DNA from 4 places in the Lactobacillus sp. OTU4228 genome. Region 2 is predicted to be linked to each of the others. Evidence: predicted binding sites of a transcription regulator. Region 2 holds the regulator's gene; each other region holds the start of a gene.
The links. Region 2 encodes HrcA, which represses chaperone genes, less so after heat shock. Its sites were predicted from a motif close to TTAGCACTCNNNNNNNNNGAGTGCTAA; they were not measured.
Positions count from the first base shown of each region.

Region 1 (7,845 bases), on a different contig from region 2:
AAAATTTGAAAATTATAACTTTTTATCCAGATGGAAGCTATATTTATAAATAAATATCATAAATTCTGAGAAATTGAATCGATATTAAAAAGCCAGGTCCTTAGTGGATCTGGCTATTTTAATATACTCAAATTTATTCATTAAGCTAATGAATCCCATGCTGGTAAGTCAGTGATTGGGCCTTCAGCTAATTCCTTTTGCTTGTCAGTTAAGTACTTCTTGTGAACAACAACTTCGTATACGTAGTCGTTGAACCATTCGTTGTTCATTACGTAGAAGCCCTTTGAACCTGACTTGTCGCCCCATGAGTTTTCAACTTTCCATTGACGAACTTCGCCGTTGTCTTCATCAACACCAACTAAAGTCATAGCGTGTGAAACTTGGCCGACACCAGTTCTTAATCTGTCAGCCTTTGACATCTTGAAGTCAACGCCAAACAAGTCATCTAACTTGTAAAGGTTAGTGTCAAGGTAACCAGTCTTACGGTCCATTTGACGAAGAACATCGTTACCGAACCAAACAGCTTCGCCATCCTTTAATTGAGCGATAGCGGCTGAAGATAAGTATTCCATTGGTACGTTCAAAAGCTTGATTCTGATTGAGCCTTCGATATTGTCTTCTGCTGGAAGACCGTACAACTTGTTGTATTCGTGGTCAGGTGCGTTAGTTAAAACAACGTAGTCGTCAAAGTCAACGTCGCCTAAGTACTTGTGCAAGAATTCAAGTGGAGTTAAATTCTTGTCCAAGTGGTACTTCTTGTCGTCGTCACGGTATTCAAGATCAAAAGTCTTAGGTGGTTCACCAACGGCAATAGCAGTCATTTGGTAAACTTCGCTCAAGAACTTTTCACGAGTCTTTGCGATTTCGTCGTCCTTGCCGTATTGCTTAAGGTGACGAAGAACCAAAGCATCCTTCTTAAGCTTGTCACCAAGTGCAGTAGCGAAGCCAGTAGTGTCATTAGTGTTGAAAGTTTCAGGCATTGCGTATGAAGGAACGACACCATACTTTTCAACTAATGCGGCTGCCATTTGGAATTGACCACCATCTGAGCCGGCGAAGTCTAAGTCAGTCTTAACTTGACGAGAATCAAGGGGCATGTCAGCACTGTCCAAAATTCTGTTGTAGAACATGTTGGCACGTTCAATCTTGTCCCAGAAGAAGTTGTAGGCTTGTGAGAAGGTGAAGTTCTTAGCCTTGTACTTCTTGCCGAAAGCGTGACGCAAAACGTTTAAGGTTGCGAATTCCCAGCAACGACCTGAATGCTTTTGGTTAGTAACGTTGTCAGTGTCAAGTTCAGTAGAGAAGACACGAGTTAATTTACTTTGAACGCGATCATTGTATGATGCTTCAAGCACACCACTACGTTGTGCAGCACGAGCAATAACTTTGTTTTCTGGGTTCTTGTTAAAGTCTGCAGAAAACTTTTCCAGCTCTTGTACAGTTAATTCATGAGCCATAAAAAATCTCCTTTTTCATTTTTAATTTTTTCTTAAATTATCTCTATTTTAAGCCAAAACAAAAGCGGGTTCAACATGAACTCGCTTCAGAGAATTATTTATCCGTTACTTATTAGATTTCTTGCAATTATCTAATAATTAATCAATTTGGATAGAATTGCCATCATCGCTAGCGGTTTGCTTTGGCAAAGTGATGGTCAATACACCATTATCATACTTTGCATGAATGTCACTTGCAACTACATTTGGTAATCTGTAGCTTCTTGAGATACTGCCTTCGCTTCTCTCTTGGTGAATGATGTTTCTGTTCTTGTCGCTGGTGTCCTTAAAGGCTTGTCTGGTGCCGGCAACACTCAAAACACCATCTTTATAGTTAAGCTTAATGTCATCTTTGTTCATGCCTGGCATATCAATCTTAACTACATAATCTTTATCAGTTTCAGCAACATCTGATTGCATGATGTTTTCAATTTCACTGTCATCAAAGAAGTTTCTTGGAAAACCAAACCAGTCGTTCATTGCATCCATCATATCATTACGACGATTCATCATATCGTTTGCCATAAATAAAACTTCCTTTCATTTTTTGTCTAAGTTAATTTGTAAGGAGCGAATCATTTGTTTATCTGATCTCTTTTTCCTTACACTGATTATTGTAGTCGTTTTGAAACAAAGTTAAACTATTTAGCACTCAAAAACATATAGTGCTAATTTTTGATTAAAAAGTTGATCAAATTAAGGATTAACACTTGTGGAAAACTCTTACATAATTAAAAAGCAAAAGGAGAAATAACTATTATGGTATATTTTCAAAAGATGACGCCAGAAGGCTACAAACAAATTGAAGATGAAATTGCTCGCTTAAAGAAGGGTCGTCCACGCAGAATTAAAATTTTGCAGGCAGCACGTGCGCTCGGCGACCTTTCAGAAAATACGGAATATACTGAAGCTAAGCGTTACTTAGGCAAACAATTAAAGTATACGGAAATCGTTGAAACTAAGGACGATGGCAAGGTTGATTTGGGCAAAACCGTTGTCTTGAAGTTTGACGATGATGAAGATACTGAAGAATATAAGATTGTTGGCCGGATGGAGGCTGATTTAGCCGATGGCAAGATTTCCTTTGGTTCACCACTGGGCCAAGCAATTATGAAAAAAGAGGCAGGGACGACTTCAACAGTTGGTGCACCGGCCGGAGAATATAAGGTAACTATTGTGGAAGTAAAATAATCTGTATTCAATTAACTGTATTTTTTTGGTATAATATGGGATTTGTAGGATACAATCCAGAATAGGAGTGAAAATCTTGAATACGCCAGAATCGAGAGAGGGCAATGTCATTCGCTATGCAGTGTATTTAATCTGTTACCTGATGGTCTTTGCAGTAGTGAAGCTTGTTACTAGAAAGTCGCCGTTGCATGTCTGGGACCTGATTTTATTCGGTGTCGTGGCTGCGATGATTTTACTGTTTTATGTATATCGCTATAATCGTGAGAATCGCTTTTTTGCGCGTGATTTTAAATTGCCGTGGCTGGGGAATTTCTCGGCGGTAGTTTTATTAACGCTGGTGCTGACGGCTACTCGAATTTCGATTTCATATTTGCAGGCGTATGGCAAAATACCTCTGTATGATTTCCAGACGATTTATCTTAAGAGTCAGTCAACAGGGATGTTCTGGTTCTTGATCGTCGTTCAAGGAATCATCTTACCGATTCTGCAGGAATTCCTAGCAACGGGCTTTTTATTCAACTATGCTTTCCGTAGAGATAGCGTTCAAGTTGCCGTTGTGGGAATCATCGTTTCCGGTTTGATCTTCAGCGTATTGAATTATCAAAGTTCACTCATTAACTTCATTATTGAAGCAATTTACGGCATGCTCTTTGCTTGGAGCTATTTATATTCACAAACGATTTATATGCCAATCTATCTGGCAATCTTAAGCAGTGTTCTAACTGTGATCATGGTTTAAAAAGAAAACAAGATAAAACAAAAACAGGGATGAAAAATTCATCCCTGTTTTTTGGTTAGAGCGGATAGCGTGAATCGAACCCGCATCTACAGCTTGGGAAGCTGTCGTTCTACCATTTAACTATACCCGCAATATATCTTTATTTTATCATGCTTTCGGGCAATAGAACAATTATTTTTTGTGGGGCTGCTTCTGGACAGAAAGTGAAATACTATCTCTGTTGATTAAGCTGGTAAAGTTTTGAAAGAGCCAGCGGCGCAGTTCGCTTGGTTCAATGACCAGCGGCATCCGGTTATGAATGGGCCGCATATCTGAGTTCGGGTCGGTCGTCACCATGGCAAAATTATTATGGTCATAAATACCAGCAATCATCGTAATTGGTTGTTTGCTTTTAAAACTATAGCGTTCATGGTATTTCTTACCATTATCTGCTTGATAAGTGTTTTTGGCGTATTCGAAGAATTCGCTAGCTAGGATAATGCAGCGCTGCTTGGCAAAGGACTCATCCCACATTGATGGTTTTGGTTCATAAAAACGCTCGATTCTAGCATTAAATAGCGGCTTATTTGCATCGACGGGACTAGGATAGCCCCAGTTTTTATTTACTAATTGCAGCTGGTTGTTTTGATAAAGCAAAACTGGCGCTGTTTGGTTAGGAAAGACGTCTTTTTCTTCATCATTTATTTTTGATTCAACTAAAGGCAGATCTAGGTCTTCAGTTAGATATTGTTTGATTAATGCGAGTTTGGGTATACGAAATTGATTACACATTTTGATCACCTACGATTAGTTTAATCATAGCCTAATATTTGTTAAAATTAAGTAATTACTTAAATAAAAAATAAACATTAATAATAGAAAAGAGTAAGAAGCATGGCAAAAGAAATTTTATTAACCGGTGACCGTCCAACTGGTAAACTTCACATAGGTCACTACATTGGTTCTTTAAAGAACAGAGTAAAATTACAAAATTCAGGCAAGTATGATCCTTATATTATGATTGCCGATACGCAAGCTTTAACTGACAATGCTCGTAATCCAGAAAAGATCCGCAACAGCTTGATCCAAGTAGCTTTGGACTACTTAGCTGTTGGTCTTGATCCAAACAAGTCTACTATCTATGTACAATCACAAATTCCAGCTTTGTTTGAATTGACTGCTTACTACATGGATTTAGTAACAGTTGCTCGTCTTGAAAGAAACCCAACTGTGAAGACTGAAATTAAGCAAAAGGACTTCAAAGATTCCATTCCTGTCGGTTTCTTGAACTACCCAGTTTCTCAAGCTGCAGATATTACTGCATTTAAGGCAACTATTATTCCTGTAGGGGATGACCAAGAACCAATGCTTGAACAAACTCGTGAAATCGTTAGAACTTTCAACCGAGTTTACAACACCGATATTTTGGTTGAACCTAAGGGCTACTTCCCACCAAAGGGTCAAGGTCGTCTTCCAGGTCTTGACGGTAATGCTAAGATGTCTAAGTCACTTGGCAATGCTATTTACTTAGCTGATGATGCCAAGACCGTCCAAAAGAAAGTTATGTCAATGTACACTGATCCAAACCACATTCACGTGGAAGATCCAGGCAAGATCGAAGGTAACACTGTCTTTACTTACCTTGATGTCTTTGACCCAGACAAGGACAAGGTTGCGGAACTTAAGGAAGAATACCAAAAGGGTGGTTTGGGTGACGTTAAGATTAAGCGTTACTTGAACAAGGTCCTTGAAGCAGAACTTGCACCTATCCGTGAACGTCGTGAAAAGTTTGCTCAAGATGAAGATGCAGTTTACGAGATGCTTTTGGAAGGCTCAAAGAAGGCTAACAAGGTAGCTAACAAAACTTTGCAACAAGTTCGTGATGCTATCGGCTTGAACTACTTTAAGAATAGATAAATAAAAGCAAGGGGCAAAGTCATGCATGATCGAATTCCATGGAAACAATATTTTATGATGCAGGCGTTAGTAATTGCTCAGCGTTCTACTTGTAATAGAGCGCTAGTCGGCAGCGTTTTAGTCAAAGATCACCGCATTATCGGTACTGGCTATAACGGTTCGGTTTCAGGACAGCCGCATTGCGATGACGTTGGCCACCAAATGGTTGACGGCCACTGCGTAAGAACGATTCACTCAGAGATGAATGCCATCATTCAATGTGCAAAATTTGGTGTTTCTACTGAAAATACCGAAATTTACGTGACCCATTTTCCTTGTTACAACTGCTGCAAGGCTTTAGTGCAAGCAGGCATTAAAAAGATAAATTATTATTTTGACTATCGTGATAATCCACTAGCATTGAAGTTGCTTCATGATTGCGGGGTACCATATGAGCAAATTAAGATCGATCGAAAATATGTGGAAGGTTTGGCCCATAAACTTGAAGAAGACGAGAATTAGTTTAGTTGGCTTAGTAGGTTTGTTGTTAGTCTTTTTAACGACTACGGGATTTGTGCAGCCTAATATTGAAGACCATGCTCATATTCTGAATAAAGAAACTAAGACTTTAATTACTGAAAAGAATAATCGCTATTTTCAAACTAAGGAGCAGCCGCAGATCTCTGTGATTACGGTTAAGAGACTGAATAAACTCACTCCTGAGGCGTTGAACCGTACTAAGCGATCGGTATTTATCGTGGTTGGACAAAAAGGCAAGAAGCGCAACGTGCAAATCTTTTCTACTAAGGACCTGCATGGCGCCTTTACGGCTGACGCACGGACCAACATTATTAGAGCTGAAGTAGATAAGTTGCGCAGTCAAGATAATGCCACCTTTAATGAAGGATTACGCTTCGTGTTTAGAGCTTGTGCTACCAAGGTGGATCAGCAGTATCAATATGCACTAGACAAATATGATTTATCGAGCAGCGAGCAAGATAAAATTTCGCATCCACATCGCGTAGCGCTTCCGATTGCGTTAGCACTAGCATTCTTGATCGTTGGAATCGTTTATGTTTTAAGAAGATTCGGCCGCAATAACTACAATTCACGCAATTAGGTGGCTTGACTTATTTAAATTTAGTCCTTACACTTTCTTGTGGATATAATTAGCAATTAAACTGTTAGGTGAGACTCCTACGTGAACACACGCTATCGCCCAGAAACATCCAGAGATGCCAACGGGTTAAATAGGTGTCGTCGACTTAAGGCGAGATCCAGATAGCTAGCATGTGCTTACGTCACGTAGTGTTAAAACTGAACGACGAGTATGACAAAGCCTTATTAGGTCACCTACAGAAACAGTAGGTGGCTTTTTTGTTTTGCTTGTCAATTAAATGAGAGGAGCAAAGAATGGTAAAAGCAGCTGGCAAAAAGCAGTCAAATGTCGACATTCAAAGGATTCAGCAGATTGCACGCGAATCGCGTAGTGAGACGCTAGCGCGACTTCAGGCAAGTGCTGAAGGACTTTCCACGAATAAGGCTGAAGAAAATAGAAAAGAATATGGCGAAAATAGGATTAGGACTAACTCCAATGCTTCTAATTGGCGATTGCTGTGGGAATCAATCGCTACTCCGTTCACGCTTGCTTTAATTGGATTAACTATTTTAACTTCATTTACTAGTTATATATTGGTGCCACAAGATAATAGTGATATAGATACAGTCATTGTGATGATCATTATGTTGATCATTTCTGTGGTAGTAAATTTTGCCCAAAAGATTAGGATTGCCAAAGTAACTGAAAAATTGATGGACATGGTTTCGGTAACGACTAACATTCGTCGGGATGGTAAAAACGTGGAACTGCCCACCGACGAAGTAGTTGTGGGCGACGTGATTAATTTGTCTGCCGGCGACATGATTCCTGCAGACATGAAGCTCCTTACGAGTAAGGACCTGTTTTGTTCATACAGTTATTTGGATGGCGACTCGGAACCAGTAGAAAAAATGGCCAATGTGACCATTAAACCGAGTATGCAGGACTATTTGAACTACCCTAACATTTTATATGAGGGAACGACGATTGTTTCTGGCTCGGGTAGCGGCATTGTTTTTGCGGTCGGCAACAATACTGTCTTTGGCAAAAAGGTGCAGGAAATTTCACGCAAGAAGGTAAAGACGACCTTATTTGATCGTGAGATGAGACAGTTAGCCAAGATTTTGATCGTCACGGCTGCGATTTTAATTCCGCTTTTGTTCATTATTAATGGCCTGACTAAGGGTGACTGGGGTGAAAGTTTGATCTTCGCCTTGGCGGCCGCCGCAGGGATTACGCCAGAAGTTTTGCCAATTATCGTTAACAGCAACTTGACTAAAGGGGCACTGGAAATGTCCAAAAAAGGTGTCGTAGTCAAGCAGATGAATGCCATTCAAAATCTGGGCTCAATTGATACTTTTTGTATCGATAAAACGGGGACTTTAACGCAAAACAAGGTAGTGCTGGAGCGGCACTATGACTTGGAGATGCAAGAAACGCCGCGA
Region 1 covers NZ_CDLD01000004.1:250-8,094, forward strand. Annotated here, with positions in the region: gene BN1206_RS00720 (C1 family peptidase) at 141-1,457, opposite strand; gene BN1206_RS00725 (Hsp20/alpha crystallin family protein) at 1,596-2,021, opposite strand; gene greA (transcription elongation factor GreA) at 2,256-2,687, shown strand; gene BN1206_RS00735 (CPBP family intramembrane glutamic endopeptidase) at 2,764-3,426, shown strand; tRNA gene BN1206_RS00740 (tRNA-Gly) at 3,486-3,556, opposite strand; gene BN1206_RS00745 (SOS response-associated peptidase family protein) at 3,598-4,197, opposite strand; gene trpS (tryptophan--tRNA ligase) at 4,300-5,322, shown strand; gene BN1206_RS00755 (ComE operon protein 2) at 5,344-5,823, shown strand; gene BN1206_RS00760 (TPM domain-containing protein) at 5,780-6,421, shown strand; M-box (ykoK) riboswitch at 6,475-6,638, shown strand; gene mgtA (magnesium-translocating P-type ATPase) at 6,715-7,845, shown strand, end outside.
Region 1: BN1206_RS00725 (Hsp20/alpha crystallin family protein) is a predicted target of HrcA. The motif match lies at 2,142-2,168, and genes of this name have one in related genera.

Region 2 (7,845 bases):
GACAAAGTTCCATTACAGGGCCAACAAAGTCATTTGGCACCATAATTTCTGCCTTAACATAAGGCTCTTGCACTTCCTTGTATTCACCAGCATCTGGCAAATCTGATGGGTTATCAATTACCTTAGTTGAGCCATCATTCATAATTGCATGATAGTCAACGGATGGTGCAGTCATAATTAAATCAAGATCAAATTCTTGTTCTAGTCGTTCTTGCACAACATCCATATGCAAAAGTCCTAAGAAACCACAACGGAACCCGAAGCCTAAAGCAGTAGAAGTTTCAGGTTCAAATTCTAAAGCTGCATCGTTTAATTGCAACTTTTGCAAAGCTTCCTTTAAGTCTTCATAATCACGGTTATCAACTGGATACATACCAGAGTAAACCATTGGTGGAATTTGACGGTAACCTGGAAGTGGTTCGGCAGTAGGATTATCTGCTTGGGTGATAGTATCACCAACACGAGTTTCACGTACGGACTTAATGTTGGCAGTAATATAACCTACATCCCCAGCAATCAAGATATCCTTCTTAATTGGATGTGGACTTGAAACACCTACTTCTGTAACTTCATATTCCTTACCAGTATTCATAATTTGAACTCGGTCACCAGGCTTAACTGTACCGTCTTCGATTTTGACTGACATTACGACACCACGATAGTCATCATATTTTGAGTCAAAAATCAAAGCCTTGAGTGGCGCAGTAATATCACCAGATGGAGCTGGAATGTCTTTTACTACTTTTTCCAGCATGTCCTTGATGCCTTGACCGGTTTTACCAGAAACTTCCGCAGCTTCAGAAGCATCAAGACCAAGCATCTCTTCAATTTCTTCCTTAGTCTTAGGAATATCAGCAGATGGCAAGTCGATCTTATTAATTACAGGTAAAATTGCCAAATCATCATCGATCGCTAAGTAAGTGTTAGCCAAAGTCTGAGCTTGCACACCTTGTGAAGCATCAACTACCATCAATGCACCTTCACAGGCAGCCAAAGAACGTGATACTTCATAAGAAAAGTCCACGTGCCCTGGTGTGTCGATCAAGTGGAAGATGTAGTCTTCGCCATCTTCGGCATGATACTTAACTTCAACTGAGTTCATTTTAATAGTAATACCACGTTGACGTTCAAGTGGCATATCATCTAACATCTGATTCTTAAGTTGACGTTGACTTACAGTATCAGTCAATTCAAGAATTCTGTCGGCAATAGTAGACTTACCATGGTCAATATGCGCTACGATTGCAAAGTTTCGAATATGTTTTTGATAGTCTTTTAATTTGTTTAAATCCATAAATAAATGCACCCTTTTATTTCTGTCTTATTAATTATAGCAAAGGTTACGGCGCATACAAAAGAAATAGCGAGCTGCATTTTACAGCTCGCTATTTTTTTATTCTCCGTTCAATTTATCTTTAAGCCTTTCGAAAAAGCCTTTTTCTTTTGGAGTAATATGTCCACCACCATCTTGAACAAAGTTAGTCAAATCTTGTTTTTGCTTTTCATTAATATGCTTTGGAATAACGATATCAACAGTAATAATTTGATCACCGTTGCCATCACCACGAAGATAAGGCACACCTTTACCTCGCAAGGTAAATTTCTTATTAGGTTGCGTACCTGCTGGAATGGTCAACTTTTCATCACCATGAACAGTCTTAACGTCAATTTCATCACCTAATGTAGCTTGCGCAAATGAAATTGGCACGTGAGTATAAATGTTTTGACCACGACGCTCAAAAATCTTGGATGGCTTTACTCGGTAAATGATGTACAAGTCACCATATGGTCCACCATTAATACCGGCATCACCTTGGCCTTGGTAACGCAATTGTTGACCATTATCAATACCTGCTGGAATATCAACCTCAATAGTATTCTTACGTTCAACAATACCTCTACCGTGACAAGTCTTACATGGGTGTTCAATGACCACACCACGACCATTACATTTATCACAAGTAGTTTGTTGACGAACCATACCAAAGACTGAACGTTGGGTAACTGTCATATAACCTGTACCATGACATTTATCACAGGTAATTGGGTGCGTACCTTTTTCGCAACCATTACCACCACAAGTCTCACAAGTTTCATCACGAGTATAGCTAACTTGAGACTTTTTACCATTAATGGCATCCATAAAGTCAATCGTTAAAGTATAGTCTAGGTCCTCACCACGTTGAGGTGCTGTAGGATCGACTCTTTGTTGACGGCCTTGACCAAAGATATCGCCAAAAATGTCGCCAAAATCGCCAAAGCCTGAAGCATCAAAACCTGCACCACCAAAGCCTTGACCGGCTCCGCCACCGAAGCCACCTTGGCCATTTACACCGGCAGAACCAAATTGATCATATTGTGCACGCTTTTGCTTATCATGCAAAACTTCATAAGCTTCGTTAACTTGCTTATACTTTTCTTCAGCTCCGGGTTCATGGTTCAAATCTGGGTGGTATTTCTTTGCTAGTTTACGATATGCCTTATTAATTTCCTGGTCACTGGCGTCACGATCTACGCCAAGCACTTTATAATAATCTTCTTGTGCCATCTATTTGAACTCCTTATTATTCTCAAAAGAAAAGAACTACTCAATGGGTAGTTCTCTTCTCCTTTTGTTTAATTATAAACCCATTACTTGTTTGGATCTACTTTGTGGAATTCACCATCTTGGGCACCACCGTTATTACCGTTGTTTGGGTTGCCACCTTGTGGGCCTTGAGGACCTGCTTGTGGGCCAGCTTGACCTGCTGCACCTTGAGCTCCACCATTTTGTTGGTAAAGTTTAACAGCTAAGTCTTGAGCAGCCTTGGATAAAGCATCTTTCTTTTCTTTCATTTCGTCCAAGTTGTTGTCCTTTTGAGCCTTCTTCAAGTCATTAAGGGCATCTTCAACTGGCTTACGATCTGCATCAGAAAGCTTATCCTTAGTTTCCTTCAAAGTCTTTTCAGTAGTAAAGACTAATTGATCAACTTCGTTACGTAAGTCTGCTTCTTCCTTACGCTTCTTGTCTTCTTCGGCGTGTTCTTCGGCGTCTTTTTGCATACGCTTGATTTCTTCGTCTGACAAACCAGATGAACTCTTGATAGTAATCTTTTGTTCCTTACCAGTACCCATATCCTTAGCAGATACGTTTACGATACCGTTCTTGTCGATATCGAAGGTAACTTGAATTTGAGGAACACCACGTGGTGCAGGTGGAATATCAGTTAATTCGAAGCGGCCAAGAGTCTTGTCGTCTGCGGCCATTGGACGTTCACCTTGTAATACATGAACATCTACTGCTGGTTGGTTATCTGCAGCAGTTGAGAAGATTTGGCTCTTTGAAGTAGGAATAGTAGTGTTTCTGTCGATTAACTTAGTGAAGACACCACCCATGGTTTCAATACCAAGTGACAATGGAGTAACATCAAGCAATACGATGTCCTTAACGTCACCTGAAATAACACCACCTTGGATAGCTGCACCTAAGGCAACAGCTTCGTCAGGGTTAATTGAGTGGTCAGGTTCCTTGCCAGCCCATTCCTTAACTGCCTTTTGAACAGCTGGAATACGAGTTGAACCACCGTTTAAGATAACCTTGTCGATGTCGTTAACAGTAAGACCTGCATCCTTTAATGCATTGTCAAATGGGATCTTAGTCTTTTCAACTAAGTCGCTAGTCAATTCATCGAACTTAGCACGAGTTAAGTCAGCTTCAAGGTGAAGTGGACCAGATTCGCCGGCAGAAATGAATGGAAGTGAGATGTGAGTGCTTGATACACCTGATAAGTCTTTCTTAGCCTTTTCTGCGGCGTCCTTTAATCTTTGCATTGCCATCTTGTCCTTGGACAAGTCAACGCCATTTTCATCCTTAAAGTTCTTGATGAGCCAATCCATAATACGGTGGTCAAAGTCATCACCACCAAGGTGAGTATCACCGTTAGTTGACAATACTTGGAAGACACCGTCACCTAATTGAAGAACGGAAACATCGAAAGTACCACCACCAAGGTCGTAAACCAAAACTTTTTCATCTTGGTCTTTATTCAAACCAAAGGCTAAAGCTGAAGCAGTTGGTTCGTTGATGATTCTTTGAACGTTCAAGCCAGCGATTTTACCAGCATCCTTAGTAGCTTGACGTTGTGCGTCATTGAAGTAAGCAGGAACAGTAATAACTGCATCCTTAACTTCTTCACCTAAGTAGTCTTCTGAGAACTTCTTGATGTATTGCAAAATGAATGCTGAAATTTCTTGTGGAGTGTAGCTCTTGTCGCCAACCTTAACCTTGTAATCAGCTTCACCCATGTGACGCTTGATTGAAACAATGGTGTTAGGGTTAGTAATAGCTTGACGCTTAGCAACTTCACCTACTTGAATTTCACCGTCTTTGAAAGCAACTACAGACGGAGTAGTACGATTGCCTTCTGGGTTAGTAATGATCTTTGGTTCTTTACCTTCAAGAACTGCAACTGCTGAGTTAGTAGTTCCGAGGTCAATACCAATAACTTTTGACATGTATAAACTTCCTCTCTTATTGAGCAACTACAACCATAGCTGGTCTTAGTGTCCGATCTTTATATTGATATCCTTTTTGTAAAACCTGAACAACGTGATCTTTTTGATCATCATTCTCAGCTGCTACTGTTTGAACAGCTTGATGCAATGTCGGATCAAATTTAACGCCTTCAGCCTCAATCTCAACAATACCGTGATCTTTCATGGCCTTTGCAAGTGAATCAAGGGTCATTTGAACACCTTTCTTCAATTGCTTAGACACATCATCATCGGCCTTAACGCTTAAAGCTCTTTCCAAGTTGTCCATTGCAGGCAAAACGTCTTTAGCTAAGCTTTGAGATTCATACTTGATAAGTTGTGCTCTTTCTTTTGAATAACGAGCTTGCATATTTTGAATTTCGGCTTCGCTACGCAAGTACTTATCTTCAAGATCTTTATTCTTTTCTTTTAAGTCAGCGATTTCTTTAGCTAACTTTTGATCTTCTTTATCTTTTTTAGGCTCTTCGTCTTTAGCCTTTTCTTTTTTCACAGCCTTTTTTGGCTCAGAAGCCTTTTCTTTTTTATCTAAATCTTTTTCACTTGGAAACTCTTCTCTACTCACGGCTAACCTCCTCTATTGAAATTTACCGTAATAATCAAGCAACTTCTTGGCCAACTCATTTCTAAAGTATTCAAGAAGGCCGATCATTTGTGAATACGGCATATTTGTTGGCCCAAGTAAAGCAATTGTTCCTTTACCATGGGTGCCGACGCTATATTCAGCAGTCAGCAAACTATAATTCTTTAATAAGTCGTTAGGCATTTCTGAACCTAACTTTACTTTTACTGGATATTTCTCAGTCTTTGGATCAGCCTCACCATCTAGCAAGTTAGAAAATAGATTATCATGATCAATCATTTCATAAAGCGATCTGATATCATTGACATTATGCTCAGATGTGTTGTTCAACAAATTAATTTGTCCATCAACATACATCTGCTCGCTTGCAGCATCTTTTAAAACATCTTCGACCAAATCTAGAAGCTCACTAACATGATCGCTACCGATTTCGTTTTTAGCAAGCTCACTTAAGAATGAAATATTAACTTCATTTAAGCTCTTGCCTACTAATTGATCGTTGATCATGCGTACTGCTTTTTCAATTTCTTCCCCATGAATATTGTGTGGTAAAGCATAAACCTGATTTTGAACGTTACCATCACTCGTAACCAGAATGGCCATCACTTGTCTAGCTGACAAAGGCACAATTCTGAAACCGGTGATCTTAACATCCCCACTCTCAGGTCCTTCGGCAAAAGCAGTATAATCAGTTAAATCTGATAAGATACGAGCTGCTTCTTGCACAATCTCATTTACTTGATGGAAAGGCCGATCTAATTGACTTCCGATTGTATTATAAACGGACTCTGGCAACTGCAGTGGTTCAACCAAATTATCCAAATAGTATCGATAACCTTCGCTTGAAGGAATTCTACCACTAGAAGAGTGAGTCTTTTCAATCAAGTCCTGATCTTCAAGCACTGCCATTTCATTACGAATGGTTGCACTTGATACCTTAATTGGTAATTGTTTCATCACTGTCTTTGAACCTACAGGCTCATGTGTCTGCGTGAAGTCCGTGATTATTGTTTTTAAAATAAGTTCTTGACGCTCGGTCAACATAAATATCGCCCTCACTTTTAGCACTCACATCTCTCAGGTGCTAACAGATTCTATTATACTAAAATTTAGCAATAATTCAACCCGAGTGCTAATTTATTTTGAATTTTTTTAATTTTATTCTTTGCGTTGCTACATGCTCAATAAAGTATTGATCGTGCTCAACTAAAACCATAGCTGGTTGAACATTTTTCAGTAGCTTAATCAACTGATCTTGATTAAAGACATCCAAATAATTCGCAGGCTCATCCCACAAGTATAAATCAGCTGGTTCTACTAAAGATTTAGCCAAAGCTACTCGTTTTTGCTGACCCATGCTCATTTCTTCGATCTTTGTAGTAAAACTTTCTCGTGAAAAGCCCATTTTCTTCAAATTATTGAGCAGCTCTTCATATGAAATCTTTTGTTTTTCCGCAAACTCTTTTAATGTACCGGTATATTCAGTAAAGTCTTGAGGTAAATATGATATTTTCAAGCCATTGGTTAACGCAAACTGGCCTTGATATGACACATCATTTGCTTTACCTAATAACAATTTCAAAAAGGTCGATTTACCAGTACCGTTTTTGCCTTCTAGAGAAATGACGCCCTTATTTTCAACAATCATGTTTAGATCTTCAAAAAGCTGTTTATCTTGAACCCTCAAAGACAAGTGCTGGGTTTCAAGTAAAGTTTGATGATAGTTTGGCTGGAAGTTAATAGTTAAATCAGGTACATCTTCGATGTTGGTCATCAAACCTTTTTTAGCTTCAATATCTTTATTAATTCTATTAGATAAATTTGTCGACCTCTTCATAATTTTAGCGGCTTTATGACTATAGAATCCTTTGTTGATATAAGCGTGAATTTCATTATCGTGTGCTTTAGCATTCTTTTGATTTTCAGACTTATTAGAATACTTCTTTAACCGTAATTGACTTTCATTAAGTCGTCTAACTTCACCTTTTAGCTTCTCATTTTTATCGCGATTAAATTGATCCCTTTTCTCTTTTGTATCTTCATAGCTAGCATAATTTCCTTGATACAAATGAATTTCAGTATTTTCAATTGCCAAAATATGATCAGTAATTTGATTCAAAAAATCACGGTCGTGGCTAACAACAATGTAGCCTTTATCATGTTTTTTCAAATACTTTGCTACTTGCAAACGACTAGCCTCATCCAAATGATTGGTAGGTTCATCAATTAACGGAAATGCATCCCTATTAGTAAAAGACAGCGCAAGCAAAACCTTAGTTTGTTCACCACCACTCAAAGTATTGAATGGCTGCCAGAGTAAATCCGGATCAGCACCTAATAAATTCATTTCTCGCTCAAGCTCCCACTGTTCAAAAGAAGCTTTGTCTTGCAACTCATATAAAGTAATATTGTCAGGATTATTAATTTTAATTGGAAAGTAAGAAAAAGCTAGTTTACTTTCAATTTTACAGGTTCCCTGTAGTTTTCCTCTTAGTAAATTTAGAAATGTAGTCTTACCTCTACCATTTCTCCCTACTAAGCCTAATTTCCAACTACTATCCAAGTTCAAATTTAAGTCATTAAAAATATTGTCACTGGCATCTTCGTATCTAAAAGAAAGGTTTGAAATCTTAATATTGCTCATGAAATCACCTCACGCAAAAGAGAGTCTACACTTTTGCCAAGCATAGACTCTCCCTATTTTTGCGTACAAAAAAGAGGCATCCCGTCTA
Region 2 covers NZ_CDLD01000033.1:2,595-10,439, forward strand. Annotated here, with positions in the region: gene lepA (translation elongation factor 4) at 1-1,294, opposite strand, end outside; gene dnaJ (molecular chaperone DnaJ) at 1,394-2,548, opposite strand; gene dnaK (molecular chaperone DnaK) at 2,632-4,494, opposite strand; gene grpE (nucleotide exchange factor GrpE) at 4,511-5,095, opposite strand; gene hrcA (heat-inducible transcriptional repressor HrcA) at 5,108-6,157, opposite strand; gene abc-f (ribosomal protection-like ABC-F family protein) at 6,246-7,757, opposite strand.

Region 3 (7,845 bases), on a different contig from region 2:
CTTGAGAAAAATAAGCGTCACTCAATCGATATCGTGGTTGACCGTTTAATCGTTAAAGACAGTATTAAGTCTCGTTTATTTGATTCAGTTGAAGCCGCATTGCGTTTGTCAGATGGTTACATGAACGTTGATGTCATTGGCGGCGAAATGATGAACTTCTCTGAATACTATGCTTGTCCTAAATGTGGTTTTACAGTTGGTGAAATGGAACCAAGATTGTTCTCATTTAATGCGCCATTTGGTGCTTGTCCTGACTGTGATGGCTTAGGAGTAAAGCTTGCCGTTGATGAAGATTTGGTTGTTCCCGATAAAAGTCTGACTTTAGCTGAAGGGGCACTTGCTCCATGGAAGACTTCTAATTATTATTCAGAAATGCTTGAACAAGCTTGTACCGCATTGAAGATTCCAATGGACAAGCCATTTAATAAATTAACTAAGCGTCAAAGAGACATCGTTTTGCATGGTTCTACTAAATCGGTAAAATTCCATGTTACTGGCGATTTTGGTGTTAATGATACAACGCAACCATTCGAGGGCGTAATGGCTAATGTTGAACGACGCTACAGACGACCAATGTCTAAATTTATGCGTGACGTAATGGGCAAGTACATGACTGAATTAACCTGTGCTACTTGTCATGGCAAGCGTCTTAATGAAAAGGCATTGGCAGTCAAAGTTATGGGCAAGGATATTGCCGAAGCTTCAGATTTGTCTATTAATAAAGCATTGGCATTCTTTAAGAGCGTAAAGTTTAGCGAACAAGAAACTGTGATTGCCAAGCCAATTCTAAAAGAAGTAAAAGATCGTCTTTCATTCTTGGATAGTGTTGGACTTGATTATTTGACCCTTTCTCGTTCAGCCAATACTTTGTCTGGTGGAGAAGCTCAGAGAATTCGTTTGGCTACGCAGATTGGTTCTAACTTGTCTGGTGTTATGTATGTCTTAGATGAACCTTCAATTGGTTTGCACCAACGTGATAATGATCGTTTGATTGCATCACTTAAACGCATGCGCGATTTAGGCAATTCACTGATTGTGGTTGAACACGATGATGAGACTATGCGCCAAGCCGATTATTTGGTAGATATGGGACCAGGTGCCGGTGTCTATGGTGGTAAAGTGATGGCACAAGGTACGCCAGAAGAAGTAGAAAAGAATCCTAATTCACTAACAGGTCAATATCTTTCTGGTAAAAAGTTCGTGCCAGTGCCATTAAAACGTCGTAAGGGCAACGGCAAATTTATTACAATTACTGGCGCACAAGAAAACAATTTAAAGAATATTGATGTTAAATTCCCATTAGGTAAATTTATTGTAGTTAGTGGCGTGTCTGGTTCAGGTAAATCAACTTTAGTTAATATGATTTTGAAGCGAGCTTTAGCACAGAAACTAAATAATAATTCCACTAAACCTGGTAAATATAAGTCGATCAAAGGTTACAAGAATATCGAAAAGATTATTGATATTGATCAAAGTCCAATCGGTAGAACTCCTCGTAGTAACCCTGCAACTTATACCAGTGTCTTTGATGATATTAGAACGCTTTTTGCTCAAACCAATGAAGCAAAGATGCGTGGTTATACCAAGGCACGTTTTTCATTCAATGTTAAAGGCGGACGTTGTGAAGCCTGTCACGGTGATGGTATCATTAAAATTGAAATGAACTTTTTGCCAGATGTTTATGTACCTTGTGAAGTGTGCCATGGCAGCAGATATAATTCAGAAACACTTGAAGTAACCTACCGTGGTAAGAATATTGCTCAAGTGCTAGATATGACGATCAATGAAGCATGCAAGTTCTTTGAAAATATCCCTAAGATTCAACGCAAGTTGCAAACGATTGTCGATGTAGGTTTGGGCTATGTTAAATTAGGTCAGTCTGCTACGACACTTTCTGGTGGCGAAGCTCAAAGAATGAAGTTGGCCGCAGAACTGCAAAAATTATCTACCGGTAAAAATTTCTACATTCTTGATGAACCAACTACTGGTTTGCATACAGATGATATCAAACGCTTGCTTAAAGTATTGCAACGCTTGGTTGATGAAGGAAACACCGTTTTAATCATTGAACATAATCTTGATGTAATTAAGAATGCCGACTGGTTAATCGACTTAGGTCCTGAAGGCGGTGATGGTGGTGGTCAAGTTGTTGCCACAGGTACACCGGAAGAGGTCGCTCAAGTTAAGGAAAGCTATACTGGTCAATACCTTAAGCCAGTACTCGAGCGTGATACGAAGTTAACCGAAGAAGCGCAAAAATAAATTAGAAGTTATCTTTTATCCTCAAATAAGTGTAAAATATGTAGCAAGGAGGATAAAAATGGATATTTTTTCAAGTTCTAGAGATAACCGCAGTTTTGACTGGGGTGCCTTTATTGCAGGTATCTTAATGGTAGTTGTTTCATTTATTCTTTTGAGACACCCTGCTAAAGGTTTACATGCATTCGTTTTAATTTTTGCAATCATTTCAATCGTACAAGGCTTAGTATGGCTTGCCGGCTATTCACGTTTTAGAAGCTTTTTCTCACGTAGCTGGGTAGCACTTATTTCAGGTATTTTGGACATTATCGTTGGTATTTTGTTCTTATGCTCATACGATGTAGGTGGCTTAACCATTGCATACTTGTTCGCAATTTGGTTCTTTGTAGACTCAATTGTGGGTATTGCCTTTTCATGGCACTTACGTGATTTCTCAGGTGGCTACTTCATCTTTAACCTAATTTTGAATATCATCAGTTTGATCATCGCAATTTGCTTGATCTTTAACCCAGTTTTAGCAGCATTAAGCTTGGTATGGCTTGTTGCCTTCTGGCTTTTGGTATTCGGAATCAACGAAATCGTTTTAGCATTTATGCATCGTTAATATTAAAAGAAGCCGTAAGGCTTCTTTTTTTGCTGTCAAAATGAAACGCCCGGGTGTATGATATAATTTATGCAAGGAGGAACTAACGATGGCTGATGAGAAAAAACAATTATTAATTGTCACGGGGATGAGTGGTGCAGGTAAGACTGTTGTTGCTCATGACCTTGAAGATATGGGCTATTTTGTAGTCGATAATCTTCCTCCCACATTGCTAGGAAGCTTTTGGGATTTAATCAATAATTCCAATGATTTCCATAAGGTAGCAGTAGTAATTGATTTACGAGTAAAAAGTTTTTACACAGATTTATTAGATGAAGTTAATTCATTAGAGGATAACGGCAATGTCCAAGCAACTATTCTCTTTTTGGATGCTTCAGATGATGTTTTAGTAGCTAGATATAAAGAAACAAGACGTTTGCCTCCATTAGCTAATAATGGTAAGGGACGATTGCTTGATGGTATTCAAGAAGAACGTCACATTTTAATCCCAATTAAAAATCGTTCTAACTACATTATTAATACTTCTAACTTGTCTACTAAGAAATTAAAGCAAAAGTTAATTAATACTTTTAGTGATCGTAAGCGACAACCATTTTCAATTGAAGTTATGTCATTTGGTTTTAAGTATGGGATGCCAATCGATGCAGATATTGTAATGGATGTACGTTTTTTGCCTAACCCATTTTATATTCCAGAATTGCGTCCATTTACAGGACTAGACAAACGTGTCTTTGACTACGTAATGAATAAAAAAGAAACGCAAGTCTTTTATCATAAGTTGTTAGACCTGCTTGAGACGGCGATTCCTGGCTATATCAAAGAAGGAAAAGAGAAACTTACAATTGCAATTGGTTGTACAGGCGGTCAACACCGTAGTGTGTCAATTGCTCAACAACTTGCTCGCGATTTAGCTAAAAAGTATCCAGTCGATATTACCCACCGTGAAGTGAGTCGCTATATTAGAAAGTAGGCATGACAATGTCATACGGAGAAACAAGAATCGTGCGCGTTATTAAAGGCAGACGCCCACGGATAGTCGTAATTGGTGGGGGAACAGGCCTGCCAGTTATATTAAATGCCTTAAAAGATCAAAATGCGGAAATTACTGCAATTGTTACTGTTTCAGATGATGGTGGCTCATCTGGCTCCATTAGAAACTTTATTAACGTTGTTCCGCCTGGTGATATTAGAAACGTATTGGTTTCATTAAGTGATTTACCACAAGAAGAAAAAGATATTTTCCAATACCGTTTTGATTCCTCTGATGCATTCTTCTCAGGTCATGCGATTGGTAATTTGATTATCGCTGCCTTGAATGAAATGCACGGCAATATTTTTGATGCAGTTCAATCTTTATCTAAAATGATGCGAGTAGATGGCCATGTTTTCCCTGCTTCAAATGAACCATTAACCTTGAATGCGGAATTTATCGATGGCACTACTCAGTCCGGTGAAACCGAAATCACTTCTAAAGATAAGCGAATTAAAAGAGTATGGGTTACCGATACTGACTCAGATGCAGAACCTAAGGCAGTATTACCGGTTCTTGCTTCAATTATGCAAGCCGATGCCGTTGTTCTAGGACCAGGTAGTTTGTTTACTTCAATTTTGCCTAACTTGATGATTTCTAACTTGGGTGAAGCTGTTCGTGAGACTGAAGCAGAAGTTATCTATATTTGTAACATTATGACTCAGCGCGGTGAAACTGATCACTTTAGTGATGCAGAACACGTAGAAGTAATCAATAATCACTTAGGTGGTCACTATATCAATACTGCTTTGGTTAATGGCGCTAAAATTGATATGAGCAAATTCCACCCTGAAGATTATGATGCTTATCTTGAACCTGTAAGAAATGACTTTGAAGGTTTAAGAGCACAAGAATGTCGTGTAATTACCGATGACTTTATTGATCAAAGACATGGTTTAGTCTTCCATGATGGTGAAAAGGTAGCTAAGGAAATTATTAATCTGGCATTTGAAGCAATGTCACGAAAGAGAATGAAGGAAAATTAATGGCTAGTTATGCTAGTGAGGTCAAAAAGGAGCTAACTTCGCTTGAGGTGCATCCAGAGCATGCAAAAGCAGAGTTAGCCGCTTTTTTGCGGATGAATGGAGTTTTAAATCTTCATGATCATCAATTTAGTTTAGATATTACAACAGAAAATCCTGCGATTGCGCGACGCATTTTTAAATTAATCAAAGTAGCCTACGGTATTGAGCCATTGCTGATTGTTTCGCGCAAGATGAAACTAAAGAAAAATAATCAATACTTAGTTCGTCTTAATCAAAAAGTGCAAGAAATTCTGGAAAATTTGCAAATTTGGGATCCTGAAAAGGGATTAGTAACCAGAATTCCTGAACGAATTCGTAAGTCTCGTGAAGGGGCAATGTCATACTTGCGTGGTGCCTTTTTAGCCGGTGGTAGCGTCAATAACCCTGAAACTAGTCGTTATCACTTAGAGATTTATTCAACTTATGAAGATCATAATGAAGATCTAGCTAAGATTATGAATGAATATTTCTATTTGAATGCTAAAATGACTAAGAGAAGAAGAGGTTATATCGTTTATCTCAAAGAAGCTGAAAAAATTGGCGACTTTTTGCATATTGTAGGTGCATTAAATGCCATGCTTAATTTTGAAGATTTGCGGATTATGCGTGATATGCGTAACTCAGTTAACCGTTTGGTTAATTGCGATACCGCAAATATGAAAAAGACAGCTTCTGCCTCGGCTAAACAAGTTGAAGATATTCAAACAATTCAGGCAGAAAAGGGCTTAGATGATTTGTCAGAAAAATTGCAAGTGCTAGCTCGTTTTAGACTGGCCCATCCTGAATTAACTTTAAAAGAAGTAGCGGATCAGATTCCCGATGGTCCTATCTCTAAATCAGGAGTAAATCACCGCTTTAAAAAATTACATGAAATTGCGGAAAGTTTAAGAGCATAAAAAAAGATCACTTCAATCGAAGTGATCTTTTTTTGCGTAATCAGTTAATGATTACTTCTTCTTGTTGACCATAATTTCGTCAATTAAACCGTATTCCTTAGCTTCTTCTGCAGTTAAGTAGTTGTCACGTTCAGTATCCTTTTGAATCTTGTCCAAAGGTTGACCGGTAGTTTCGTGTAAGATTTCGTTAATCTTCTTACGACTCTTTAAAATTTCGTTAGCTGCAATTTGAATATCAGTTTGTTGACCTTGTGCACCACCTAATGGTTGGTGAATAAGGACGGTTGAGTTAGGAAGTGCGAAACGCTTGCCCTTAGTACCACTAGTCAAAAGGATGGAAGCCATTGAAGCAGCCATACCAATTGCAATAGTAGAAACATCCGACTTGATAAAGTTCATGGTGTCCATGATAGCAAGACCAGAGGTAATAACACCACCAGGAGAGTTGATGTAAAGTGAAATATCCTTAGTGTTGTCTTGAGCATCTAAGAAGAGCAATTGAGCAATGATTGAGTTGGCCATTTGGTCATTAATTTCACCACTCAGCATGATAATTCTGTCTTTAAGCAAACGTGAGTAAATATCGTAAGCACGTTCGCCACGAGCAGTTTGTTCAATAACTGTAGGTACTAGCATAAATTTGCCTCCTAAATTTTTCGTTATATTTAATTAGCACTCATTCAAGTACAGTGCTAATTAAATCACTTCGTAATAAAAGTGTCAAATAATGAGACTTACTTGTATTGAAATTGTATTTTTGCGAGTGAATCTTATATATTATAATTACTATGTAAAACCAAAATTATGTAATATCGGAGGATAGGCTTGAAGTATACAAATAAAATTTTAACCGCTACATCTGCTGTAGCACTTAGTGTAGGTTTGTTAATGGGCTATGCTAAACCTGTTTCTGCTGCTGACGCTAACTCAGCAAGTAAGACAACAGATACTAATAGCTCTAGTGATAGTAAAAAAGCACCAGTTCAAACCAGTACTTCTTATGATTTGATGGTTAAAGTGGGTAGTGGTAGACGCTACAATGTTTACAAGAAGATCAGCAATGGTAAGCCTTCTGGCAAGATCGCTGATGCAAGTGACTACCAATACGCTCATATTCAATCAGATCAAAGTATTAAGACTAGAGATAATGGTACTTATTGGCGTATTTACGTAGACGGCCGTAAGGTTGGTTACGTAAACCAAAACTATTTCACTAGAAACACAATTGCTGTTCCTAAGACTGTAAGTTTGGTTAGAAATAGCAACTACCTCTTTGATCCTACTGATGCAATCAGTTATGTAACCAACAATATGGGTACTGTGATTGATAACCAAGATGTAGATGTATCTGAAGATATGATCGACTGTACTGATCCAGGTACTTACAATGTTAAGTACAGTTATGGTTCTGCTAAGGCAACAGTTAAGGTAACTGTTAGAAAGAGCACCAAGGAAGGTATTGCCGACGCAAGCAAGGTTCAAGCTAAGTCATTTGACGGTAACTTGAAGTCTTGGAAGACTTACTATGGTAGTTCAGCTAACTATGTAACTAAGACTGACTTTGCTCCTGATAAGTCTAAGCATACTTATACTAGTGATGATGGTAATTTAACCTTTAAGACTCGATTCTTCCAACCAGTTTTATTGAGTGTTGCTAGAGACATTAAAGATGACGACTACATTAACCGTGTAGGTCACATTCCAGAAGGTATCACGATGTCAAACGGCTGGCTTTACACTAGCTTGCTCAGCAGTACTACTATTACTGACGGCCACATTGTGGGTTACAACTTGAACAACTTGACTAACGCCTTTAACGGTCAATACTTACTTGATATGTCACAAAGCAAGTTTAACTCATATGTTAAGAACATTAAGGTAAGTCCTTATATTCCAATTGGCCACGGTCAAGCTATGGGTTCTACCGACAAGTACGTCTATGTATTGAACAACAATAATAAAGTTTCATACAAGAGTAACTTCTCAACTGAATTAGTTCAAATCCGTAAGAGCGACATGTGCATAAACAAG
Region 3 covers NZ_CDLD01000012.1:169,692-177,536, forward strand. Annotated here, with positions in the region: gene uvrA (excinuclease ABC subunit UvrA) at 1-2,262, shown strand, start outside; gene BN1206_RS03110 (HdeD family acid-resistance protein) at 2,321-2,863, shown strand; gene rapZ (RNase adapter RapZ) at 2,952-3,833, shown strand; gene yvcK (gluconeogenesis factor YvcK family protein) at 3,842-4,879, shown strand; gene whiA (DNA-binding protein WhiA) at 4,879-5,814, shown strand; gene clpP (ATP-dependent Clp endopeptidase proteolytic subunit ClpP) at 5,866-6,450, opposite strand; gene BN1206_RS03135 (SH3-like domain-containing protein) at 6,640-7,845, shown strand, end outside.
Region 3: clpP (ATP-dependent Clp endopeptidase proteolytic subunit ClpP) is a predicted target of HrcA. The motif match lies at 6,484-6,510, and genes of this name have one in related genera.

Region 4 (7,845 bases), on a different contig from region 2:
GACGTAAAAAAGGAGAACTACAAACGTAGTTCTCCTTTTGTTATCTTTAAATTCTGTAATTATTTGTCAACGTGAATTTCAATTACGTGACGGCTCTTATCAACAGTTAAAGTGTATGAAGAATCATAATTCTTGAGCAAACGTTTAATAATGAATTCAACTTCATCTTCACGAACGCGGCGATCGTGGTTTTCAAGCGCAATACCGATCGCATTTTTGCTTTCAGTATAAATGACTGAAGTATTGCCTAAAGAATATACCTTAACGTAGTTGGCATCAGTAGTGTTAAGCTGACTTTGAACCAAATCAGAATAGTTATTGGTTACATCGATTAAATGCATGGATTTCACCTGTCTCTCTTAGCTTTTTCTCTTAATTTTAGTATACCGCAAAACAAGATACATATATTTATTTTTACTTATAAAACTTGTATTAATTTTAGTAATTAACAAAAAAGGTTCTAAGATATTAATCTCGGAATCTTTTTGCGTATAACTTGAATGAGTTTTGTTTATTTGTTTGTTAATTATTCTTCGCTAATTACGATCTCGTCATCTTTGACATCAGCCTTTAAGTTCTTGCTGTCAGTGTGGTCGAGCTTGTAGTCAGCAACCTTATCTTCGATTTCTTCTTGAATGGTACGACGAAGTGGACGTGCACCTAAAGCAGGGTTGAAGCCTTCGTCAACTAATTTTTCTTTAGCTGCGTCGGTAACATCAATGTGCAAACCTTGATCCTTAACCATGTTGTTGGTGTTAGCAAGCATCAAGTCAACAATCTTAAGTAAGTCAGGTTTAGTCAATTCGTTGAATTCAATGACGTCATCAAGACGGTTAAGGAATTCAGGCTTGAAGAATTGACTCATGTTGTTTCTAGCTGATTCATTACTTTCGTCTTCATTTTCAGCAGCGAAACCAACGCTAGCATTCTTGATGCCTTGACCTGCGTTAGAAGTCATGATGATGATTGTATCTTTGAATGAAACAGTTCTACCTTGTGAATCAGTCAAACGACCATCATCTAAGATTTGCAAGAAGAGGTTCAAAACGTCTGGGTGAGCTTTTTCAATTTCGTCAAGCAAAATCAAGCTGTATGGGTTGTGACGAACTTGTTCAGTCAATTGACCAGCTTCTTCGTAGCCAACGTAACCAGGAGCTGAACCAATCAACTTAGATACAGAATATTGTTCCATGTATTCAGACATATCGAAACGAATCATGGCATCTTCTGAACCAAACATTTGCTTAGCAAGTTGTTTAGCAAGTTCAGTCTTACCAACACCAGTAGGTCCTACGAATAAGAAGGAACCAATTGGACGACCAGACTTGTTGAAACCGATTCTGTTACGACGAATAGCACGAGCAACTTTGTCAACAGCCTTGTCTTGACCGATAACGTGAGCTTTCAAATCACTAGCCAAATTTTGCAATTGATTTTCTTCTTGCTTTTGAATATCGCCGACAGGGATGCCAGTCTTTTCTTCAACAATCTTGTTCATGATCTTGCTGGTAATAACTGGGGATTTGTCAGGGTCAACTTTTTGATCCTTTACCTTTTTGTATTTATCAATTTGATCACGGTAGTAAGCAGCCTTTTCGTAGTCTTCATTCTTCAAGGCTTCTTCCTTTAATTGTTCAGCTGCATTGATTCTTTCTTGCATCTTATCCTTATCAATATAAGGAATAGTTAAGTTCATTCTTGAACCAGCTTCATCAAGTAAGTCAATGGCCTTGTCAGGCAAGAATCTATCTTGAATGTAGCGAGCAGAAAGCTTAGCGGCAGATTCAATAGCATCGTCTGTGTAGTGAACGTGGTGGTAATCTTCGTAACGCTTTTGAATACCCTTTAAAATACGGGTAGTTTCATCAATTGAAGGTTCCTTAACTTCAACAGGTTGGAATCTTCTTGCTAAAGCTGAATCCTTTTCAATATCGCGGTATTCCTTAATAGTAGTAGCACCTACTAATTGCAGTTCGCCACGAGCTAGGGCAGGCTTAATAATGTTGCCGGCGTCCATACCGCCTTCAGCATTTCCGGCACCAACAATTTCGTGAATTTCATCAATAAATAGGATGATATCGTCATTTTGTTGTAATTCCTTGATCAATTGTTCCATTCTTTGTTCGAATTGACCACGGATACCAGTACCTTGAACAAGTGATACTACATTTAAGGAAATGATACGCTTTTTTTGCAGTTTAGCTGGAACAGAACCGTCAACGATTTCTTGAGCAAGTCCTTCAACTACAGCAGTCTTACCAACACCAGCTTCACCAATTAAAACTGGGTTGTTTTTAGTTCTTCTGTTTAAAATTTCAATGACACGGGCGATTTCTTTATCACGGCCGATTACTGGGTCGATTTTGCCTTTCTTAGCAAGGGCGGTTAAATCTGTACCATATTGATCAAGCAAGCTTCTGCCGCCTTGACCACCGTTTCCGTTGCCACCACCCATTTGCATTCTTGGGTCGTTGTTTCCCATATTATTGTTGTTTGCGGCATTGTTGTTATTTCCGTTTAATGCGTTGAATAAATCATCAAAGTCGCCAAAAAATTCGTTATTATCGTTATTCATATTTTCTAGATTTCCTTGTTGATTTCTTAATTCTTGATAACAGTGTTGACATAAATTAATCTCTCGGCTTTGGCCGTTCACCTTGGTAAAAAGATGAATAGAGGCAGGCCGTTCATGACAATTTTGGCAAAGCAAATATTCTTACCGCCTTTCATTTAAACTGTACCAAAATTATATTATTAGCACTCGCCTTAGTCAAGTGCTAAGCACTAATGAACTTATTTTTTGTAAGAATAGACAAAATATTAATATTTTTGAAAATTTAGTATAAAGAGTAGAATAAAGTGTAAAAAAATTATAAAATTTAAAAAGTGTGGTGATGTTTTTGGATTATCAAAAAATTTTGGACCAATTGGTTTCAGGCAAAATCAAAGAGTATGAGGTCAAACCTGAAGATGCCTTTGAGCTTCAAAAGACTATAAGGAATTATGGCAAGCGACAGTATATTACTGGTAGGGCTAAAAGAGGCGGTTCTATTGTTTATACCGCGACGAATACTGGTAAGTAAATGATGTAAACTGTTACATTGTTGTTGTCTTAACCGTAAAAACATGATAATCTAGTACTCGAATGGGTATTTATTACCAGTTTAATTTTTCAATTTTAAAGGAGATATTCATAATGGAAAAACGCGATTTTCATATTATTGCAGAAACAGGTATTCATGCACGTCCAGCTACTCTTTTAGTACAAGCTGCTTCAAAGTTCGGTTCAGATGTTAACTTGGAATACAACGGCAAGTCAGTAAACTTGAAGTCAATCATGGGCGTTATGTCACTTGGTGTTGGCCAAAACGCAGACGTTACTATTACTGCTGAAGGTGACGACGAAAAGGACGCATTAGACGCAATTGCTGACACTATGAAAAAAGAAGGTTTAGCTGAATAATGACCAAGACTTTAAAGGGAATTGCTGCAAGTGATGGTATTGCCATTGCTCCAGCATATCTTCTTGTAGAGCCTGATCTTTCATTCTCAAAATCTTCAATCAGTGATGTTGATTCAGAAGTATTACGTTACAAGGATGCTATTAAGGAATCAACTACTGAAGTTGAAAAGATTCGTGATACAGCTAAGAAGAGCTTGGGTGAAGAAGAAGCCCAAGTTTTTGAAGCTCACTTAATGATTTTAAATGACCCAGAATTTACTGGTGCTATTGAGAATGAAATTAAGGACTCCAAGATTAATGCAGAAGCTGCTCTTGATGAAACTGCTCAAAAGTTCATCTCAATTTTTGAAGGCATGACTGATAATCCTTACATGCAAGAACGTGCTGCTGATGTACGTGACGTTTCAAAGCGTATTATGGCTCACCTTCTTGGCAAGGAATTACCAAACCCAGCTTCAATTGATCATGAAGTTATTGTTGTAGCTCATGACTTAACTCCTAGTGACACTGCTCAACTTAACAAGAAGTACGTTAAGGGCTTTGTTACTGATGTAGGTGGTCGTACTGCTCACTCAGCAATTATGGCCCGTTCACTTGAATTACCAGCCGTAGTTGGTACTGATTCAATTACTAAAGACGTTAAGAACGGCGATATGTTAATTGATGACGGTCTTGATGGTACTGCAATCATTGCTCCAAGCGATGACCAAATTGCAGACTACAAGAAGAAGGGTGAAGACTTCCTTAAGCAAAAGGCTGAATGGAAGAAGTTGAAGGATGAACCTTCACTTACTGCTGATGGTAAGAAATTTACCATTGCTGCTAATATCGGTACTCCTAATGACATGCCAGGTGTACATGAAAATGGTGCTGAAGCCATTGGTTTGTACAGAACTGAATTCTTGTACATGGATTCTTCAGACTTCCCAACAGAAGATGATCAATTCGAAGCTTACAAGAAAGTTATCGAAGGCATGAACGGCAAGCAAGTCATCATTAGAACTATGGATATCGGTGGTGACAAGCACCTAGATTACTGGGACTTGCCAGAAGAAATGAACCCATTCTTAGGTGTACGTGCTATTCGTCTTTCACTTAAGAACGAAAAGATCTTCCGTACCCAATTAAGAGCTTTGCTTCGTGCTTCAGCATACGGTAAGCTTGGTATTATGTTCCCAATGATTGGTACATTGGCTGAACTTCGTCAAGCTAAGGCCATTTTGAATGACGAAAAGCAAAAGTTAATCGAAAAGGGCGTTAAGGTCGGCGATGACTTACAAGTTGGTATGATGATCGAAGTTCCTGCAGCTGCTGTTTTGGCTGATCAATTCGCTAAGGAAGTTGACTTCTTCTCAATCGGTACTAACGACTTGATCCAATACACTATGGCTGCTGACCGTGGTAACGACAACGTATCATACTTGTACCAACCATATAACCCATCAGTACTTCGTTTGATCAAGCACACTATTGATGCTGCTCACGAAAACGGTATTTGGTGTGGTATGTGTGGTGAAGCTGCCGGTGATAATACCATGTTCCCAATCTTACTTTCAATGGGACTTGATGAATACTCAATGAGTGCAACTTCAATCTTACGTATCAGAAGCTTAATGAAGAAGCTTGATACTAAGGATCTTAAGGAATTGGCTAATGAAGCATGCTTCGTTTCAGAAACTGCTGAAGAAAATGAAAAATTAGTCGAAGACTTAATGAAGAAGATTAACAAGTAATTTTCATATTAAATCAAAAAATGAGACCAGTTTTGGTCTCTTTTTTGTGTCTATTTGTTAATTTTTAAATAAAACAAATAAATTCTTCACAAATAATTCACGCTTTTTCTTTAGGATATACTAGGAATTAATATAAAAGATAAAATAGGCACTTACAAAAAAGAAGTTAGTGTGTTATACTGGTTATAAATTAAAGAACGTATACAATTAGTTGTTCTGAGGAGCGTGATTTTTATGGTAGATTTATATGTATCTCCTAGTTGTACCTCATGCCGTAAAGCCAGAGCTTGGCTTGAAAAGCACAATATTCCTTTTAAGGAAAGAAACATCTTTTCTGAGCCATTAACTAAGAAAGAATTGTTGAGAATCTTGCGTATGACCGAAAATGGTACAGAAGAAATCATTTCTACCCGCTCAAGAGCTTTTCAACAATTGAAAATCAATTTAGATGATTTATCAATTGATCAGTTACTTGATTTAGTAGAAAAGAATCCAAGTCTTTTGAGAAGACCAATCATCATGGATGATCGTCGACTTCAAGTAGGTTATAATGAAGATGAAATTCGTCGATTCTTGCCACGCAAGGTGCGTCGCTTAGAATTGGCTGAAGCACAAAAGATTGCAGATTTATAAAATTTTCGAAAGTGTTAGTGTTAATGCTAACACTTTTATTTTAGACAAAAAGTACGCTACAATATACTATAATGATTCATGGAGGTGAGATCCTGTGCAAGTAGATCATATTAATAAAAATACAATTAGGGTCAGAATTGATAAGGAAGAATTAGCACGTCGCGGCCTTAAAGTCCTTGATCTTTTGGGTGATAAAGATAAGATTCAACAATTCTTTTACTCAATCCTTGCAGAAGTTGATACAGATCATACCTTTACCAAGGGTGTGCCTGTAACTTTCCAAGTAATGCCAAATAATGGCGGCCTTGATTTAATGATTACTAAAGTTCAACCCGAAGACGCAAATAATTTGCGTAAGATGATGGGTGATTCAATGAGCGATGATAGTGATTCAACACAGGCGGACTCCGATTCAAGAAGAAGCTTTTTCGATCTTGATCCCAAAGACGATTTAAATACCGAAGTTGATCCGCTAACGCAAGAAGAAAATGAAGCTAATGTCAGTGCAGCTGGTAATAATGAATATTGGAAGTTCCAAAAGCGTCACGCATATCAATTTACTGAGTTAGGCAATGTAATTGAACTAGCTGATAATTTGAGAGTGAGCGATTTGGCTTCAAGTTTGTATTATCAACGTGGTCAATACTATTTGGAATTGGCTTTTCTTGATGAAGATTATGCTGAATTAAAGCCTGCTGATGCTTGGGCAATTGCCAATGAATACGGCATTAAGATTGATGATGAAGAAATGAACACAGTTAAAGAAACTGGTAAGTGCTTGATGGGTCAAGACGCTTTAGGTCATATTCGCTATTACTTTCTTAAACAAGCTAAATGATTAAGAATTTATAAAGAAAAAGAGACGGAAGAAAAATCCGTCTCTTTTTTGCGTAATAAAACATGGGTGAAAAAATATGTATGCAGCCATGTTAGATAAAAAATTAGTGCTTGCGGTAAGTGAAGCTTACCTTGTTAATTCAAGACAAAAGAAATTAAATCAAGAAATATATCGTTGTCCGCACTGCAATAAGAAAGTAATTCTGATTGTTTCGGAGAAAAAATCTGCTTTTTTTAAACATTTGACTAGTTACACTAATTTAATGGGTGAAAAAGAAGAACATCATCAATCAAAAATGCTGTTTAAGGCGGCATTAACTGCTGTGGGATTTGATGCGGCAGTAGAAATACCACTAGCCGATGGTCAGCTTAGAGCAGATGTGTTAGTTGCTGAAAATTTAGCATTCGAAATTCAGTGTGCACCGTTAAGTGATGCTGAATTTAAACATCGGCATTCTTTATATCAGAAAATTGGCGTAACTGATATTTGGGTCGTAGGACAGCTCCACTATTTAAAGCACAGTTTAAAACATACGCAATTGATCTTTTTTAGGAGAAACAAAAGATGGGGTAACTATTATTTAGAAGTTAATCCAGCAAAGAATTGCTTTTGTCTAAAATTTAATGTTTTGCAAGAAGCAGTTACGAAAAAGCTTCGCTATCAAACTAAATATTTCGTACTCGATGAAATAGGTATTAGACAGTTCTGGAATTTTAGGCCGAAGTTGAAAAAGTATGTGGGCAATCCCGTTAACCAAAGAAAATATGTCCAGCGTCAGATTAAGCAGAAAAGCAAATTGGGTTTAAAAGTAGCAGAGCTGCTTTATCAACAGAAATTAAGCTTAGAGGATTTACCTAATAGTATCTTTATTAAATATCGCAATCCTGGAGATGAGAATGTATTAATCAATTACCTACAAAAAAAGCGTCTTAATTAGATGAGACGCAAGTGATTTTGCAAGGGTAGAAAATCGGAAAAGTCTTTTTCACAGCCCGGCATTAGTAGGGTAACCAAATCTTGTTGACTAACTGGGCCATCCAATAGCACGCCGTTTTGATCATCATTTTCATCAAATAAAACGATGGTTGGCGTAGATTTAACGTTCCATTGGTTGGCTAGTTTTTGATCGTCTTCAATTGAGGCTTTTAGATAATCTCCCTGTTTAATGGCATTAATCG
Region 4 covers NZ_CDLD01000012.1:111,519-119,363, forward strand. Annotated here, with positions in the region: gene BN1206_RS02860 (DUF1827 family protein) at 60-341, opposite strand; gene BN1206_RS02865 (ATP-dependent Clp protease ATP-binding subunit) at 527-2,710, opposite strand; gene BN1206_RS02870 (hypothetical protein) at 2,895-3,083, shown strand; gene BN1206_RS02875 (phosphocarrier protein HPr) at 3,197-3,463, shown strand; gene ptsP (phosphoenolpyruvate--protein phosphotransferase) at 3,463-5,196, shown strand; gene spxA (transcriptional regulator SpxA) at 5,431-5,829, shown strand; gene BN1206_RS02890 (adaptor protein MecA) at 5,924-6,667, shown strand; gene BN1206_RS02895 (competence protein CoiA) at 6,744-7,604, shown strand; gene BN1206_RS02900 (DsbA family protein) at 7,601-7,845, opposite strand, start outside.
Region 4: BN1206_RS02865 (ATP-dependent Clp protease ATP-binding subunit) is a predicted target of HrcA. The motif match lies at 2,755-2,781, and genes of this name have one in related genera.